Parazoarcus communis: one gene and its partner. The main gene of each other region encodes a partner of the protein of the gene in region 2 in a complex. Links are inferred from orthologs where the notes say so. Each region holds a gene or a part of one and is shown on either strand. Other genes may lie near its edges.

Region 1 (9,751 bases), 1.0 Mb from region 2 along the record:
TTGATTGGGCCAGTGTTTCACCCGTGACCGTCAGATTGTCTACTTGCCATGGGCGTGGAGCGCTGACGGTTTACCCAGTTGCTACCTACCCCAGACTCACGAAGTTGTCCGTGCTTCTCGAAAAACTGGATAGCTGATTGACTCCGGACCGTGCGGCGCGACGGCATTTCGACACACACTGCCCATTCTTGTAGAAAATCGTCGTTCCGTTCGAGGTGCGTAAGCAAGTTGCGCGCTACGAGGTGAGCTGCTTCAAATCGCTCATTACTCTTTTGATGTGAGGCCCAGTGCTTCGCGCAAGGTCGCGGCTGTCGCGGCGTAGTCCACTGCCACGATTCGGCTATTTTCCAGTCCGATCAAGGTCACCGCATCGTCCCGCCGCGGGAAGTCCGACAACAGCGCTTCATCCAGCACCACGCCTACCGTGAACGGCTGCTCACGCAGTGACGGCAGTGCGAAAGTGCGGGTGATGAGGCCAGGCATCCTGCTCATATCGGCCAGGTAGACGGCATGGCGGGTGGCCAGGAAACCTTTGGGCTGTTGGCCGAGGACCTCCATTGCGATGTTCGAAGCCGTGCGTCCTGCGGCGAACAGTATCAATCGGGTCTCTGCGGCGATGCTCCAGGGCTGGTCGTGCTGATCCTTGACGACCAGCGGGGGCATCGCTTGACCGACCGCCAGCGGCTCGGCCCATGAGGCCAGGGGCAAGGTCAGTGCGCACGCGATAAGGAGGTGCTTGAAGTTCATCATTGTGGTCTTCTGACTGAGGCGTTGGCGTTGGCGTTGGCGTTGGCGTTGGCGTTGGTGTTGGCGTTTCCGCAGGCGCAGAGACGCGCCCCTTGCGAGTCTGCGGCGGCGCGCTGCTTACGCAACATGAGTTGTCCGGTGTGCGGTGCCAGCTGCGCATCCGCTGCCACCATCGGTGTTGATGAGGTGATCCGCCATTTGGGCGAAGACATGGATCAGACCGTCGCGCATTTCGGGGTCGGCCACCTGCTCGGTAAGTGCTTCCGTCATGCAGAGCATCCACTCGTCGCGCATGCGCTGGTCCACTACATAGGGCGCGTGGCGCATGCGCAAACGAGGGTGGCCTTTTTTGGCGATGTATAGGGCGGGGCCGCCGAACCAGCCCGACAGGAATTCGAACAGACTTTGGGTGCTGCCAGCGAGGCTTTCCGGGTGAATCTTGCGTACTGCATAGGCTTCGGGGAGCGTGTCCATGAGCTCATAGAAGCGGGTCACCAAGCGGTGCAAGGCGGGCGCGCCACCAAGGGCTTCGTAGGGGGTGAGTGTGCTTTGAAGTGCAGTCATCGGTATTTCTTCAGGTAGGTGCTTTCGAAGAGCCTTTTGATCCAGTGAAACAGGCGCGTCGGCGGCAGGATGATCTGGCGCTGAGCATTACGAAACACCAGCGTGCCGTGGTCTATCGCATCGATGATGCAGATCAGCTCAATCTTGAAGGTGGCGCTGGGCGTACCGCCGTGCAAACCTGTCAGCAGATTTTCTGCCGCGGCTGCGGCCTGCAGGTCGGCCATGTGGGCCTGCTTGGGCATCCAGTCCGGTCCGGGGAAGCTGCCAGAGTCGCCGACAACATACACATGCTCGGTCCCGGCGACCCGACACTGCGCATCCGCTTGCAACAGGCCGCCCGGAGAGCGTGCCAGTTCGGTCTGATCGAACCACGCGTTTCCGGTCATGCCGGGCATGAACAGGATGAGATCGGCGGGGAACGAACCACCTTCAGTCAGCACGCGGTTGGCCTCGAACCCCTTCATCTTGTGGCCCAAGTGGGTGCGGATATCGCGCCGCTTCATCTCGGCGAGCAGCTGCTTGACCGCCTTCGGGCCAAGCCGGTTGCCTGGCTCACTGGATGGGTTGAAGAACACCAGTTCGAATTTGTCCCGCCGGCGTTCGCGCCGGAGTTGTTCGTCAATGCCGAACAGAAATTCGAACATCGGGCCACCGCGCACCGCAGTGGGCTCGTTCGGGTTGCCGGCGAAGCCTACGGCAATGGTTCCTTCCTGCAGCGCCTGCAAACGATCACGAATCTTCTCCGCGGCCGCAATGCCCTCACAGGGGGTGATGGCGTGTTCGATCCCGGGTAGCTTCTTGATGAAACGCCCGCCGCTAGCGATCACGAGTGCGTCGTTCGGGATTTCACCAACGGTGGTGTCCACCAGACGCCCGCCATTACGCAAGCCGGTCACCTCGGCCGCCACGTGGCGAACGTTCATGCGCTGGAAAAAACTATCCAGTGGCACGATCAGCTGCTCGCGTGTTCGCAGGCCACTGGGGATCCAGATGATGCCGGGCAGGTAGTGCAACTCGGCTCTGGGGGCGATCAGGGTGATTTCTGCCTCGCGGTCGCGCTTGCGGATTTCGCGAACGCTCGAAAGCGCGCCAAAACCGGCACCGATAATGGTGATTCTGAATGGACTTGTCATGTATTCGGGCCTTGGGTGGTCAGCACGCTTGAGATACGTCGCGCACGGCTGTCAGAAGCGCCAGGGTGCATGTCGGCTGGTTGGTGCGTCGGGTCAGGATGGATCTGGGTGAAGTGCATATCCGGTTCTTGCCTCCTGACCTGTGTCCTGCGCACCCGTGTGCAGTCGAGGTAGCGCCGCGCTGATATGCGCGCAGAGAACGGCAACGGTCGGGGCGATGACCAAGGGCCGAATCCTCCAGCGTTGCAAGCTGCTTATCCACGCAAGCCATTCCTGCCAATTAAGCCAACGATCCAACCACTACCCAAACAGGGCTCAAACCAATCTGGAGATAGACCAATCATGTCCATGTGCTTGCTTTCCCGAATGTAGCGCCTGCGGGGGAATGTCCGGCAGGCCGACTTTCCCTTCTTTAACAAGAAACATGCCAATGAACCGATGCTTAATGAGGTGATAAAAATCAATAATTTAAGACTTGTCCGCCGCCACTGAGATCTGCGGGCTCTACAAATTGCGCCACTATGGCAGATGGCGCTGCCAAGAATGGCAGGGCAGAACTGAGGCATTCGGCTTGGTCCTCGGGCGCACCCGCCCCGCGTTTGCAGCCCAGTCGATGCCGGACCTGAGCACGTGCAAACCAGGTCAGCACACGATCACGGCAGGGGGGGGCTGCGGGTCGGCGCGTGGATGGTCAGCGATGGCGATTCGGCGCCGCCGCTCCATGAGAGCATGCTGGCGTCGGTGATATGGAGGTTGGGGTCGTCGTGGCTGCGACAGTCGGCCTTGGACGCCGCGTTGCGGCTGTCTTCACCCATTCGGTATGTACGGGTTTGCCGGGCTCAAGAGAAACGCGCCGACGAGTTGGCACCGGGAGCGATGCGTTGCGGAGGGCAAGGTAGCTGCCGGGTCAGCCAGGTGCGACATCGGCGATTCGTGTGCATCGACGATACCGTTCATGCAGGTGAAGTCACCGCAATTACGAGGCACTCTGCCAGCGCCAGAGGTTTGGCGACTGCTCGACCCGGCAGCAGCGGCGGCCCACCGGGAATCAACAGCCTCGCTGCTTCTTTGAACAGGCTCAGCCCAGGGTGGTGTCGAGCACCATCATCAAGGCAAAGCCGGCCATCAGGCCGAGGGTGGCGCTCGTCTGGTGGCCATTGCGATGTGTCTCGGGGATGACTTCGTGTGAGACCACAAAGATCATGGCTCCTGCCGCCAGTCCCAGGCCGATCGGATACGCCAGTGCCAAGCCACCGGCCAGGCCCACGCCAAGCAACGCACCCACCGGCTCGAGCAAGCCACTGGCCGCAGCAATCAGTACCGAATAGACAGGTTTAACGCCTGCGGTACGCAGGGCAAGTGCAACGGCGAGTCCTTCGGGAATGTCCTGCAAGGCGATTGCCGTGGTGAGCGGCAAGCCTACGCCCATGTCCCCTTGAGAAAAGCTGACGCCGATTGCCATGCCTTCAGGCAGGTTGTGCAGGGCGATGGCAAAGACGAACAGCCAGACTCGACCGCAGATCTCATAACCCGGCCCGCAAGGCCCGGTCTTGTCATGCTCGTGCGGCGTAAACTCATCCAGACCCAGCATCAGCAAGACCCCGAGCGCCATCCCGAAGACGACGACTGCCGCACCTGTACCCCGATTGCCCAAGAGCGATTCACCGGCTTCAAGTCCGGGCAATAGCAAGGAAAATGCGCTGGCGGCGAGCATCATCCCCGCCGCCAGGCCCAGCATGCTGTCTTCGACACGCTGCGGCAGGCTCCGCATCAGCAAGGCGGGGAGGGCGCCCAGCGCTGTGGTCGCGAAACCCGCCGCTCCGCCGTAGAGCGCAAGCCGCAAGCCGGGTGCTGCATTGCCGGAAATCACTTGAGCAATGCTCTGCCCGAGCAGGACGATCACACCGAGCAGGGAAAGCGCCAGGCCAGTTGCCACCAGTTTGTGCTGCTGCGCATGCGTGCGCAGCAGCACAAACCATGAAGGCCTTGATGCAAGCCCGTTCAGTACGATCGTCTGGCTTCGGTCCATCTTCAATCCTGGTTCAGGTCATCATGCCCAGTGCTTTGGCAACACCGGCGCCATAGGCGGGATCGCACTTGGTGCAGTTCGTAATGTGGCGACGCTTGATTTCATCTGGCGCATCGCCCATGGCGCGGGCGGTGTTCTCGAACAGACGCTGTTGCTCGTCCGGTGTCATCAAGCGGAAGAGGGCGCGCGGCTGGCTGAAATAGTCGTCATCGTCCTCGCGGAAATTCCAGTGGTCGGCTGCGCCGTTGATTGCCAGCGGCGGCTCACGGAAATCCGGTTGTTCCTGCCACTCATTGTAGCTGTTCGGTTCATAGCCCAGCGTCGAACCATAGTTGCCATCGGTGCGCATCAGACCGTCGCGATGATAGCTGTGCGCCGGGCACCGGGCGGCGTTAACCGGAATGTGTCCGTGGTTGACCCCGAGGCGATATCGCTGGGTGTCGCCATAGGAAAACAGGCGGCCTTGCAGCATTCTGTCGGGCGAGAAGCCGATGCCAGGGACTACGTTGGCCGGATTGAAAGCCGCTTGCTCGACATCGGCGAAGTAGTTCTCCGGGTTGCGGTTGAACTCGATGACGCCCACCTCAATCAGCGGATAGTCCTTGTGCGGCCAGACCTTGGTGAGGTCGAAGGGATGGTAGGGCACTTTCTCGGCATCCGCCTCGGGCATGACCTGGATGCAGAGCGTCCACTTCGGGAAGTCGCCGCGCTCGATGGCCTCGTACAGGTCGCGCTGGTGCGTTTCGCGGCATTTGCCGACAGCGGCTTCGGCCTCGCCATCGGTCAGATTCCTGATCCCCTGCTGGGTACGCCAGTGGAACTTGACCCAGAATCGCTCGTTCTGCGCGTTGATGAGGCTGAAGGTGTGCGAACCGAATCCGTGCATGTGACGGTAGCTGGCCGGAATGCCGCGATCGGACATCACTACGGTGACCTGATGCAGGGCCTCGGGCAAGGAGGTCCAGAAGTCCCAGTTGTTGGATGCGCTGCGCAGGTTGGTGCGCGGGTCGCGCTTGACTGCGTGATTGAGATCCGGGAATTTCAGCGGGTCGCGGAGGAAGAAAACCGGGGTGTTGTTGCCGACCAGGTCCCAATTACCTTCTTCGGTGTAGAACTTGATCGCAAAGCCGCGAATATCCCGTTCGGCATCGGCTGCGCCGCGCTCGCCAGCCACCGTGGACATGCGGGAGAACAGGGGTGTCTGCTTGCCGATCTGGCTGAAGATTCTGGCGCGGGTGTACCGGGTAATATCGTTGGTGACGGTAAAGGTGCCGAAAGCCCCTGATCCCTTTGCATGCATGCGGCGCTCAGGAATGACCTCGCGGTCGAAGTGCGCCAGCTTTTCCAGGAACCAGACATCCTGGAGCAACTGCGGGCCGCGCGGTCCTGCGGTCATTACGTTCTGGTTATCCACCACCGGGCAGCCGGCAGCAGTCGTGAGTTTCTTGTTCATGTTAGCGCTCCAAATTTGCCTGTTGGCAATAAAAACCAGGTTCAACCTGTTCCTGGAGGCCGTCCTCTCAAGTTTCCGCCAATTCGAAAATGCTGAGGCTGGCCACCATTAGCTTCGAATGACTACGCACTGACGAAGTCTGGCCACATGTCAAATGGCTGCTTCTCCAGTTGCATCTGCCCCTTGTCGTCCTGCCAGATGTTGATCCATGCCTGCCAGTTCTCGTAGTCGATATCCGGGCAGTCGAGGCGGTAGTGACTGCAGCGGCTCTCTTTGCGCATGAGCGAGGCTTTAAGCTTCATCTCTGCAGTAATGATCATGTTTTCCGTTTCGTGCGCGAGGCGGAGTGCATGGAGATCGTCCGCCAGCAGCATCGGCACATGGTGTTCGCGCAGCTCTTCGACGTAAGCCAGCGCGCCCAGCATCATTCTTTCCTTTTTGATGTAGAGGACGAAGTTGGGGATCATGACGCCCTGCAATACTTGGGTTACCCAGGCAGGGCTGTATCCACGCTCGCGCTTGAGCGGTGCCAGAATCTCGGTGGTCACTTTCTCGATTTGCGCGCTTGATACCGTGACATTGCCCTTCAGTTTCAGGCTTTCCCTGGCCGCGGCTTCGCCCGCAATCGCGCCTTGTACTGCAGAGCCCGCCAAGGAGCCGCCAATCTGGGTGTAGATACCGCCTGACATGTAAGAGCCGAGGGCATCGCCCGCTGCGTAGAGGCCCGGAAGTGTTGAAAGCCCCTGCTCATTGACGGGCACAAGTCCTTCCGATTTATGGATCGCCATGCCGGCGCTGGATCCGCCCACCTGTTCGCCCCCCATCCCCGGAGGGCCTGCGTTCGGCGGTCCGGCAAACAGCCCCCTCAGCCCGCCCTGTTGGGGAGGGGGAGGTGGCTCGGTGTGACGAAACGCCTCGGGAACATAGGGGCCGCCATTTTCAGCAGGCGGGCTCTCATCCTGACCGGGCCCGGGTGGTCCCATCACGACGGGCCCACCCTGCGTATAGGCCTGATAGTTGAGGTCTACGCCCAAGTGGTGGTTGACCGTCACTTCAGTTGTTGAAGGCTTTTCTTCGACTTGCCCATGCCAGTTGTCGTAACTGGAGCCGGAGTTCTTTGCAGAACCCGGATGGCCGTCATTCCATTCCTTGCCGGTTACCTTGGCGCCCGCCTTATAGGCCATGATGGTGCCGTCATGGGTAAGGTCGGAAACCGGGAAGCCGTTAGGTTTGAACCCGCCTGAGCCGGTGCACAGAACGACGGATTTCGCCAGGTAGTGAATGATTCGCTCTTCATCCAGCATGAACCCGGATGCACCGACGATCCGCCCATCTTCTTTCAGCAGATGGGTAATCATGATTCGCTCATCGACGGCAATCCGGCGTTCGTTGATCGGCCGCATGAAGCTCTCGTGGTATATCGGAGAATCGAAGAATCCCCACGATTTCAATTCCTGCACCCGGTCATAGGAGTGCTCGGCAAGCTGACGGGTAAATACCGGGTTGTTGGTCTGTATCGCCGATTCCGAGACTCGGGCAACAAAGTCGTCAATACTCACCTTCGCATTCTTCTTGTCGTAGCTGAAGATGCCTTTGGCAAACGGTGTCAGGCCCGAGCTGCCCACACGTCCTTTCGAGACCATCAACACTTTTGCTCCGGCGTCGTGGGCTTTGACGGCAGCAAACAGACCCGCCATGCCTCCGCCGATCACAAGCACGTCGACTTCACGTTGTTCGTGCTTGAAATCTCCAGCGTCGATCCTGGGGGTGTTGATCTGAGCAGGGGCATCGAAATCCAGACTCGCAAGCGCCACGGCGCCCGCCAGGCCACCGGCTATACCCATGAACTGCCGACGCGACAAAGATAGCGTGCTCATCATTACCTCCAGGAAACCATGACCGGAATGGATTTTTCGGGTGTGATCTTGATTGCGCCTACGGGGCAGTAAAGCCTGCACAGGTGGCAGATCTGGCAGTCTTCCGGATAGAGAATTTCAGCCTTGTTCGTCTGCCTGTTCATCCGAATAACGTCCGTTGGGCAACTCTTGACACAGGCTTCGCATCCGATGCAGCCGGAGATTTGATGGATAGGCATACGTTTCTCCCTCTAGAACGCCAGCTGTTCAAAGTGAATGTTGTTTGATGGCACGCCGATCGCCCTGAGCTGCTTCACATTGGCGGCAATCATTCCCTCGGGGCCGCACAGATACACTGTCCAGTCAGCGTGCTTGCCCGGATCGATCGCGGCGCGGATTGCGGATTCGTCGATCACGCCTTGCCGGATATCGAGCCTGGCTTCTTCCATGTTCTCGGGTAGCTGGTTGCAGATCAGCTTCAGCGAGAAGTTGCGCATCGTTGAGGTGAGCGCTTGAAGCTCAGGGATCGCCACCATGCGCTCGAGACTCTGGTTGCCGTAAATCAGTCGCACAGGGCGCGTTTCATTTCTTTTCGCGAATTCGCGCAACAGGCCCAACAGGGGGGCGATACCGGCGCCGCCTGCGATCAGCGTGATCCCGGACGATACGTTGCTTTGATCCACGCTCATGGCTCCGTAGGGACCATCCACATACACCGTCTGGCCCGGGTGCAGGGTGTTCAGGCTGCTGGTGTAGTCGCCAAGCTCACGAATGATGAAAGAGAGTGTTCCCGTCTCCATCTCGCCACCCGCAATCGAGAACGGATGCTGTTCCAGATTGAATGGCGTATGCGAGGTGTTGATCCACACAAACTGCCCGGCTTCGAAGCTGACCTTCGACTGCGATTCAGACTGAATCGTCAGTTTCCAGTCGCAGTCACTGACCTTTGTTATTTCCCGGACTGCAAAAGGTTGTGAGCGGATGAGTCGCGGCTTGATCAGGTAGTTGTAGAGCACCAGCGTCATTGAAGCTGCGTACAGGCCCCACCACACCAGATTGAACTCCTGTTCATACTGACCGTGGCTCCCGACAGACGTAATGTGAAATGCCGCCAGCGTGGCAATCGCAATGAATCCGCACACATGCAGCAGACGCCAGGTTTCGTAACGGATATTGAGTCGGTTCTTGAAGACGGCCATCAATACCCATACGGCCATGGCCACCCAGGCGATGACACCGGTCAGCGTGTTGGGTGAGGTAATCATCGATGTTGCGCTGGTCATCAGATCGTCGGCAGACAACAGCGCTTTCGGCGCAACAATCAGGAGGGGATGGAGAAAGAAAAAGATCCCCAGCCATTTTCCGATCGTCTTGTGAGTAGAGATGCTCCAGTCAATGTTGGAGAACCACGACAGATTGCGAAGTCTTCCAGCCAGGGGAAACTGAATGAAGAAGGCCATCATGGCGATTACGTTGAGCGCGCTGAGTACATAACGATAGATATCGTGAAACTCGACGCCCTGGGCGCTGGCAATTACCCAGGGTGCGACCAGCATGACCGAATAGGTTAGGATCAGCTTCTGCTTTTCAGTCAGACGAAATGACACGCTTTCAAGGGGACGGGCATTTCGATCCAGCTCAAGGCTTGTTGCGTGCTTCATGACTGCTTCACCCGTTGCATTGATGTTGCGACCGAGAATATCAATGGCGGGGTTAAGCCCGGGTTAACGGCAGCAGGGAAGATCGAACAGCGCCGACAGGATTAAGGAGCCGCGCCGTAACCCTGTGTTAACCCCAGGGCTTGGTAGGATTGAGGCCTTGGTGGGCGCACGCCCGCTGCACGCGTTACTCGAGGAATCAATGGGGTCAGAGCACATACAACTTCTGCTTGTCGAGGACGATCTCGATCTGGCGACCGCGATCATCGACTACCTCTCACTGGAGGGGATCGAATGTGATCACGCGGCCA
Region 2 (5,632 bases):
ACGCCCTGCAAGCGCATGGAACAGGCCTACATGTCCAATATCGATGCGCGTCGCAGGCACATCCGCCAGGCGCATCACCTCGGCCAGCAGGCGCAACACCTCGATGTCGGCTTCGATTCCGGCGTGACCGTATAGCTCGGCGCCGAGCTGCAGCGGCTCGCGGGTCGCGGTCAGCGTCGACGGCAAGGTGTGCAGCACGCTGCCGCAGTAACACAGGCGCGTCACCCCCTGGCGATTGAGCAGATGGGAGTCGATACGCGTAACCTGAGGCGTCATGTCCGCACGCACCCCCATCGTTCTGCCCGACAATTGATCGACCAGTTGATAGGTTCGCAGACGCAGGTCACGACCGGCGCCGGTGGTAAGCGAATCGAGATACTCAAGCAGCGGCGGCATGACCTGCTGGTAACCGCGCACGCGGAAAGCGTCGAGCAGCTTGCGGCGCAGGCCCTCTAGCTTGTCGGCTTCGGACGGCAAAGCGTCCTGTATGTGATCGGGCAATACCCAGCGCATGAAAGGCTCAACCAAAGACGTACAACAGGATCAGCCCCGCCAGCATCGACGACAGACCGAAAAAGCGGATCTGACCGTCAGCCATGCGGGCGAGACGTAAAAAGGTTTCGCGCCAGGTAGCTGGCGCGACGAAAGGGACGATGCCTTCGATGATCAACATCAGCGCGAAGGCCGTCAGCAGGGTAGCACCCATTGGAGATCAGTTCCGCCCGGTCCCCTTGGAGTTCTTCATGAACTTGAAGAAATCCGAACTCGGATCGACAACCATCACGTCATCCTTGCCCGAGAAGCTGGCGCGGTAGGCCTCCAGACTGCGGTAGAAGGAGTAGAACTCCGGACTCTGACCAAAGGCTTCGGCATAGATGGCCGTCGCCTTGGCGTCACCCGCACCCTTGGTTCGCTGTGCATCACGATAGGCTTCGGCGATGATCACCTCACGCTGACGGTCTGCATCTGCACGGATCTTCTCGGCTTCGGCTGCACCCTGCGAACGCAGTTCGTTGGCGACCCGCTTCCGCTCCGCTTCCATCCGGCGATACACCGACTCAGACACTTCCGACGGCAGATCGACCCGCTTCAGACGCACGTCGATGATCTGGGCGCCGATCTTGCGCGCATCCTGGTCAGCCTTGGCCCGCATGTCTTCCATGATCTGGTCACGCGCACCGGACACCACGTCGTGCACCGTGCGCTTACCGAACTCTTCACGCAGGCCGGCATTGACGGTCTGTGTCAGTCGAATGCGGGCACGTGCTTCGTCGCCCGCCACCGACTCGTAATAGAGCCGCGGATCGATGATGCGCCACTTCACGAAGTGATCGACCAGCACGTTCTTCTTCTCGGACGTAATGAAACGCTCGGGCTCGGGCGTATCCATGGTCAGGATGCGCTTGTCGAAGTAACGCACGTTCTGGATCAGCGGCAACTTCACGTTCAGGCCAGGCTCGCTGATGACGTCCTTCACTTCACCAAGCTGAAAAACGATCGCGAACTGACGCTGATCGACCGTAAAGAGCGACATCGAGGCAACGGCTGCCACAAACAGCAGCACGCCGCCAATCAGAGACATCTTGTCACGCATCAACGCTCTCCCCGCTCACGGCTGCGCAGCAGGTCGCGACTACGCGGGTCCAGGCTGCCGGCCGGTGCATTGGTTGCTGCAGGCAGGGTCACCTGCGGGTCATTCACAACAGCAGGCACGGCATTGCCTGCCTGCTGCATGATCTTGTCCAGCGGCAGGAACAGCATGTTCCCGTTGCCCTTGGCATCGATCATGACCTTGCTGGTACTGGCCAGCACCTGCTGCATCGTTTCGAGGTACATGCGCTCACGCGTCACTTCGGGCGCACGCTTGAACTCGGTAAACACCTGATCAAAGCGACTCGCCTCACCCTCGGCATTTGCGATCACACGCTCGCGGTAGGCATCCGCCTCTTCAAGCAAGCGCGAAGCAGTACCACGGGCACGCGGAATCACGTCGTTGGCGTAGGCCTCACCTTCGTTCTTCTGCCGCTCGCGGTCCTGACCGGCCTTGACGGCATCGTCGAACGAAGCCTGAACCTGCTCGGGCGGCTGGGCGTTCTGCATCGTCACACGGCTGATCTGAATGCCGGTCTCGTAGCGATCGAGAATGCCCTGCATCAGTTCCTGGGCCGTCGCAGCGATCTCTTCACGTCCCTCGTACAGCACGAAGTCCATGCGGCTCTTGCCGACGATCTCGCGCATGCCGGTTTCCGCGACCTGCGCAACGGCCTCGTCCGGGAACCGGTTATTGAAGACGTAGTTCTCGGGACTCTTGAGCACGTACTGGACCGCGAACTGAATGCTGATGATGTTTTCGTCATCGGTCAGCATCAGTGCTTCGCGCAGTGCCTTGTTACGTTCAGAGCCGCGATAACCGACTTCCACCGTACGCACACCCGTCAAGTCGACGATCTCGTGAGTCTCGATCGGTGCCGGCAAACGCCAGCGCAGTCCAGGCTCGGTGGTTTCCGTGAACTTGCCCAGACGCAGGACCACGCCGCGCTGGTTGGCATCGACAGTGTAGAAGCCGCTCGCAAGCCATACGACCACGACCAGCGCCAACAAGGCACCGATGCCGCCACCGAACTGCTTGAATGAAAAACTTGGGAGCTGAGGGCCATCACCGCCGCCGTCGCCGCCACCGCCCGAGCCATTATTGCGCCCGTTGCGTTTGCCGCCGAACATGCCGGAAAGACGTTGATTGAAATCGCGCCAGACTTCCTCTAGATCAGGAGGTCCCTGGTTACCGCCGCGATTGCCTTCGCCGCGATCACCGTCGTTTCCGCGGTTACCCCAGCGTGGATCGTTGAGTGACATGAGAATGCCTGTTATCACTGTTGCAATGGAAAGTTATTGACGGAGTCAGCTTGCTGTTCTAGTTCGGGTGCAACTGCCTCTTGCGCGGCCTCGGCCAGCGCAGCGCGAATCAGATCCAGCCCTTCGCCGGTTCTCGCGCTCAAAAAAAAACGCCTGATTCTATCACAGTCATCCCGCTCGACTGCCGCCCCGGCGTGGGTCAGGTCGATCTTGTTCCACACCAGAATCTGCGGCACTTCAGCAGCGCCGATCTCCGACAGCACGTCGTTTACTGCCGCAATCTGTGCGTCACGGTCTTCGCTCGCCGAATCGACCACATGAAGCAGAAGATCTGCCTGGGCCGTTTCCTCGAGCGTTGCCTTGAACGCAGCAACAAGCGCATGCGGCAGGTCACGGATGAATCCGACCGTATCCGACAGCACGACGTTCCCCGTACCGACAAAAAGTCTGCGCGAAGTGGTGTCGAGCGTGGCAAAAAGCTGGTCTGCGGCATAGCCGCCGGCCTTGGTCAATGCATTGAAAAGCGTGGATTTTCCCGCGTTCGTGTACCCCACCAGGGACACCGACAGCACATCCCTGCGATCGCGCGCACGACGACGGGTGCGGCGCTGCTTCTCGATCTGCTTCAGGCGCAGCTTGAGCATTTTCACGCGGGTGCCGAGCAGGCGACGGTCGGTTTCGAGCTGAGTCTCCCCCGGTCCGCGCAATCCGATACCGCCCTTCTGCCGCTCAAGGTGGGTCCAGCCTCGCACCAGACGGGTCGCAAGGTGGCTGAGTTGCGCGAGCTCGACCTGCAGCTTGCCTTCGTGACTGCGCGCACGCATGGCAAATATGTCGAGGATCAGCGCAGTGCGATCGACGACGCGATGCTGCAGCACACGCTCGAGGTTTCTTTGCTGACCAGGCGACAGGGCGTGATTGAAGATGACGAGATCCGCCTCGTTCGCGCGCAGCGCCTCGGCGATCTCCTCGACCTTGCCGCGCCCGGCAAACAGCGCCGGATCCGGTGCCGCACGGCGACCGGTCACGACCGCCTCCACGCTGGCGCCGGCACTCATGGCCAGCAGCTTCAGCTCGGACAGTCGCTCGTCAAACGCCCCCTGGCGCAGGTCGAGTTGAACGAGAACGGCCCGTTCGCCGCTGCCGGGGCGCTCAAACATCTTGCGCAACCCCTGCGGACAGTTTCAGGCCCTTCAGCAAAAACAAAAGGGAAATCAGTTGGCGCCCTCGCCCGGCTCCTGCTGCTGAATGGTCACCGGACGGGCAGGTACGACGGTGGAGATGGCGTGCTTGTAGACCATCTGCGTGACGGTATTCTTGAGCAGGACAACGTACTGGTCGAAGGATTCGATCTGGCCCTGCAGCTTGATGCCGTTCACGAGATAGATCGAAACCGGGACATGCTCACGGCGCAGGGTGTTCAGGAACGGGTCTTGTAGAAGTTGCCCTTTATTACTCATTGTGGAACCTCGTTATTTTGTGTTTATAAGAATGTATAGGATTTATTGCTGCACCGCCACATGACAGTATGCGACCAAATCCACGTGTGGATACAAGGATTTCGCCAATCAGGCCTTGGTCGCATACGGATTGTGCGCAGTACGGAACTGGATACGCAAGGGGGTACCCTGCAGCTTGAATGCCTCCATGAAGGCGCGCTCAAGGTAGCGCACATAGGACGTCGGCAGATTCTCCAGCGAATTTCCGTGGATCACGATGATCGGCGGGTTCATGCCGCCCTGGTGGGCATAGCGCAACTTGGGCCGCGAAGTACCATGTCGCGGCGGCGCCTGCTTGGCAATTGCAGCCTGCATGATTCTGGTCAGCTGCGGCGTGGACAGGTTGGACATCGCCGCGGCATAGGCCGCATCGACCGACTTCAGCAGCGCGCCCACGCCATCGGACCTGAGCGCAGAGATCTGGTGGAACCGGGCGAACGACAGGAAGCCCAGCTTGCGCGTGATCTCCTGCTTGAGCTGGTCGCGCTGATAATCGTCGACTGCGTCCCACTTGTTGATCGCAACCACGAGGGCACGTCCGGCTTCCAGCACGAAGCCGGCGATATGCGCGTCCTGATCCGAGATATCCAGCGATGCATCCAGCACCAGCACGGCGACGTTCGCCTCCTGGATGGCCTGCAAGGTCTTGATCACCGAGAACTTTTCCACCGCCTCGAACACGCGGCCACGGCGGCGCAGACCTGCGGTATCGATCAGGGTGTAGTTCTTGCCACCGCGTTCGAACGGGATCGAGATGGCATCACGTGTGGTACCGGGCAGGTCGAACGCGATCACACGCTCTTCACCGATCAGCGTATTGACCAGCGTGGATTTGCCGACATTGGGGCGGCCGACGATGGCGACCGCCGGTCCACTGTCCTCGCTCGACTGAGGCTCATCGTCGAGCGGAAAGGGCGCGAGCACGAGGTCGATGAGCTGCTTGATGCCATCGCCATGGGCCGCGGACACCGGCAAGGGCGCACCGAAGCCGAGCGCGTGAAAATCAGCCGACGCGAGCGAACGCTCCAGCCCTTCGGCCTTGTTGACCACGAGGTGCACCGGACGCCCGGAGCGGCGCAGGCGCGCCGCGATCTGCTCGTCGTGAGGCGTACGCCCTGCGCGACCGTCCACCAGAAACAGGAGCACGTCGGCCTCGGCGATTGCCTGCTCGGCCTGCCGTGCCATCTCGTGCATGATGCCGTCCTTGGCGACCGGGTCGAAACCGGCCGTATCCACGACGAGGTAGTCACGATCGCCGACGCGCCCGATGCCGTAGTGGC

Evidence for each region.
Region 1: the proteins of hfq (region 2) and CEW87_RS15475 are in contact, whole or in part, in a crystal structure (PDB 3VU3), measured with the Escherichia coli proteins. The link is inferred for Parazoarcus communis from one-to-one orthologs.

The regions. Positions count from the first base shown.
Region 1 is NZ_CP022188.1:3,369,845-3,379,595, forward strand. Bases 3,707-6,585 are described here. They hold CEW87_RS15475 (catalase), read right to left. Parts: upstream 5,927-6,585; coding sequence 4,487-5,926; downstream 3,707-4,486. Other genes in these bases: CEW87_RS15470 (ZIP family metal transporter), read right to left, coding at 3,707-4,473; CEW87_RS15480 (FAD-binding protein), read right to left, coding at 6,049-6,585. Also shown: CEW87_RS15450 (hypothetical protein), read right to left, coding at 265-750; CEW87_RS15455 (group II truncated hemoglobin), read right to left, coding at 865-1,311; CEW87_RS15460 (NAD(P)/FAD-dependent oxidoreductase), read right to left, coding at 1,308-2,444; CEW87_RS15465 (hypothetical protein), read right to left, coding at 3,098-3,259; more of CEW87_RS15470, read right to left, coding at 3,523-3,706; more of CEW87_RS15480, read right to left, coding at 6,586-7,803; CEW87_RS23050 (4Fe-4S dicluster domain-containing protein), read right to left, coding at 7,806-8,021; CEW87_RS15490 (ferric reductase-like transmembrane domain-containing protein), read right to left, coding at 8,034-9,443; CEW87_RS15495 (response regulator transcription factor), read left to right, coding at 9,604-9,751.
Region 2 is NZ_CP022188.1:2,372,431-2,378,062, reverse strand. What follows is about bases 2,691-5,607. They hold hfq (RNA chaperone Hfq), read right to left. Parts: upstream 4,314-5,607; coding sequence 4,068-4,313; downstream 2,691-4,067. Other genes in these bases: der (ribosome biogenesis GTPase Der), read right to left, coding at 4,422-5,607; hflX (ribosome rescue GTPase HflX), read right to left, coding at 2,868-4,013; hflK (FtsH protease activity modulator HflK), read right to left, coding at 2,691-2,853. Outside these bases: CEW87_RS10855 (ATP phosphoribosyltransferase regulatory subunit), read right to left, coding at 1-513; CEW87_RS10850 (DUF2065 domain-containing protein), read right to left, coding at 521-706; protease modulator HflC, read right to left, coding at 713-1,594; more of hflK, read right to left, coding at 1,594-2,690; more of der, read right to left, coding at 5,608-5,632. UniProt on the Escherichia coli protein: RNA chaperone that binds small regulatory RNA (sRNAs) and mRNAs to facilitate mRNA translational regulation in response to envelope stress, environmental stress and changes in metabolite concentrations.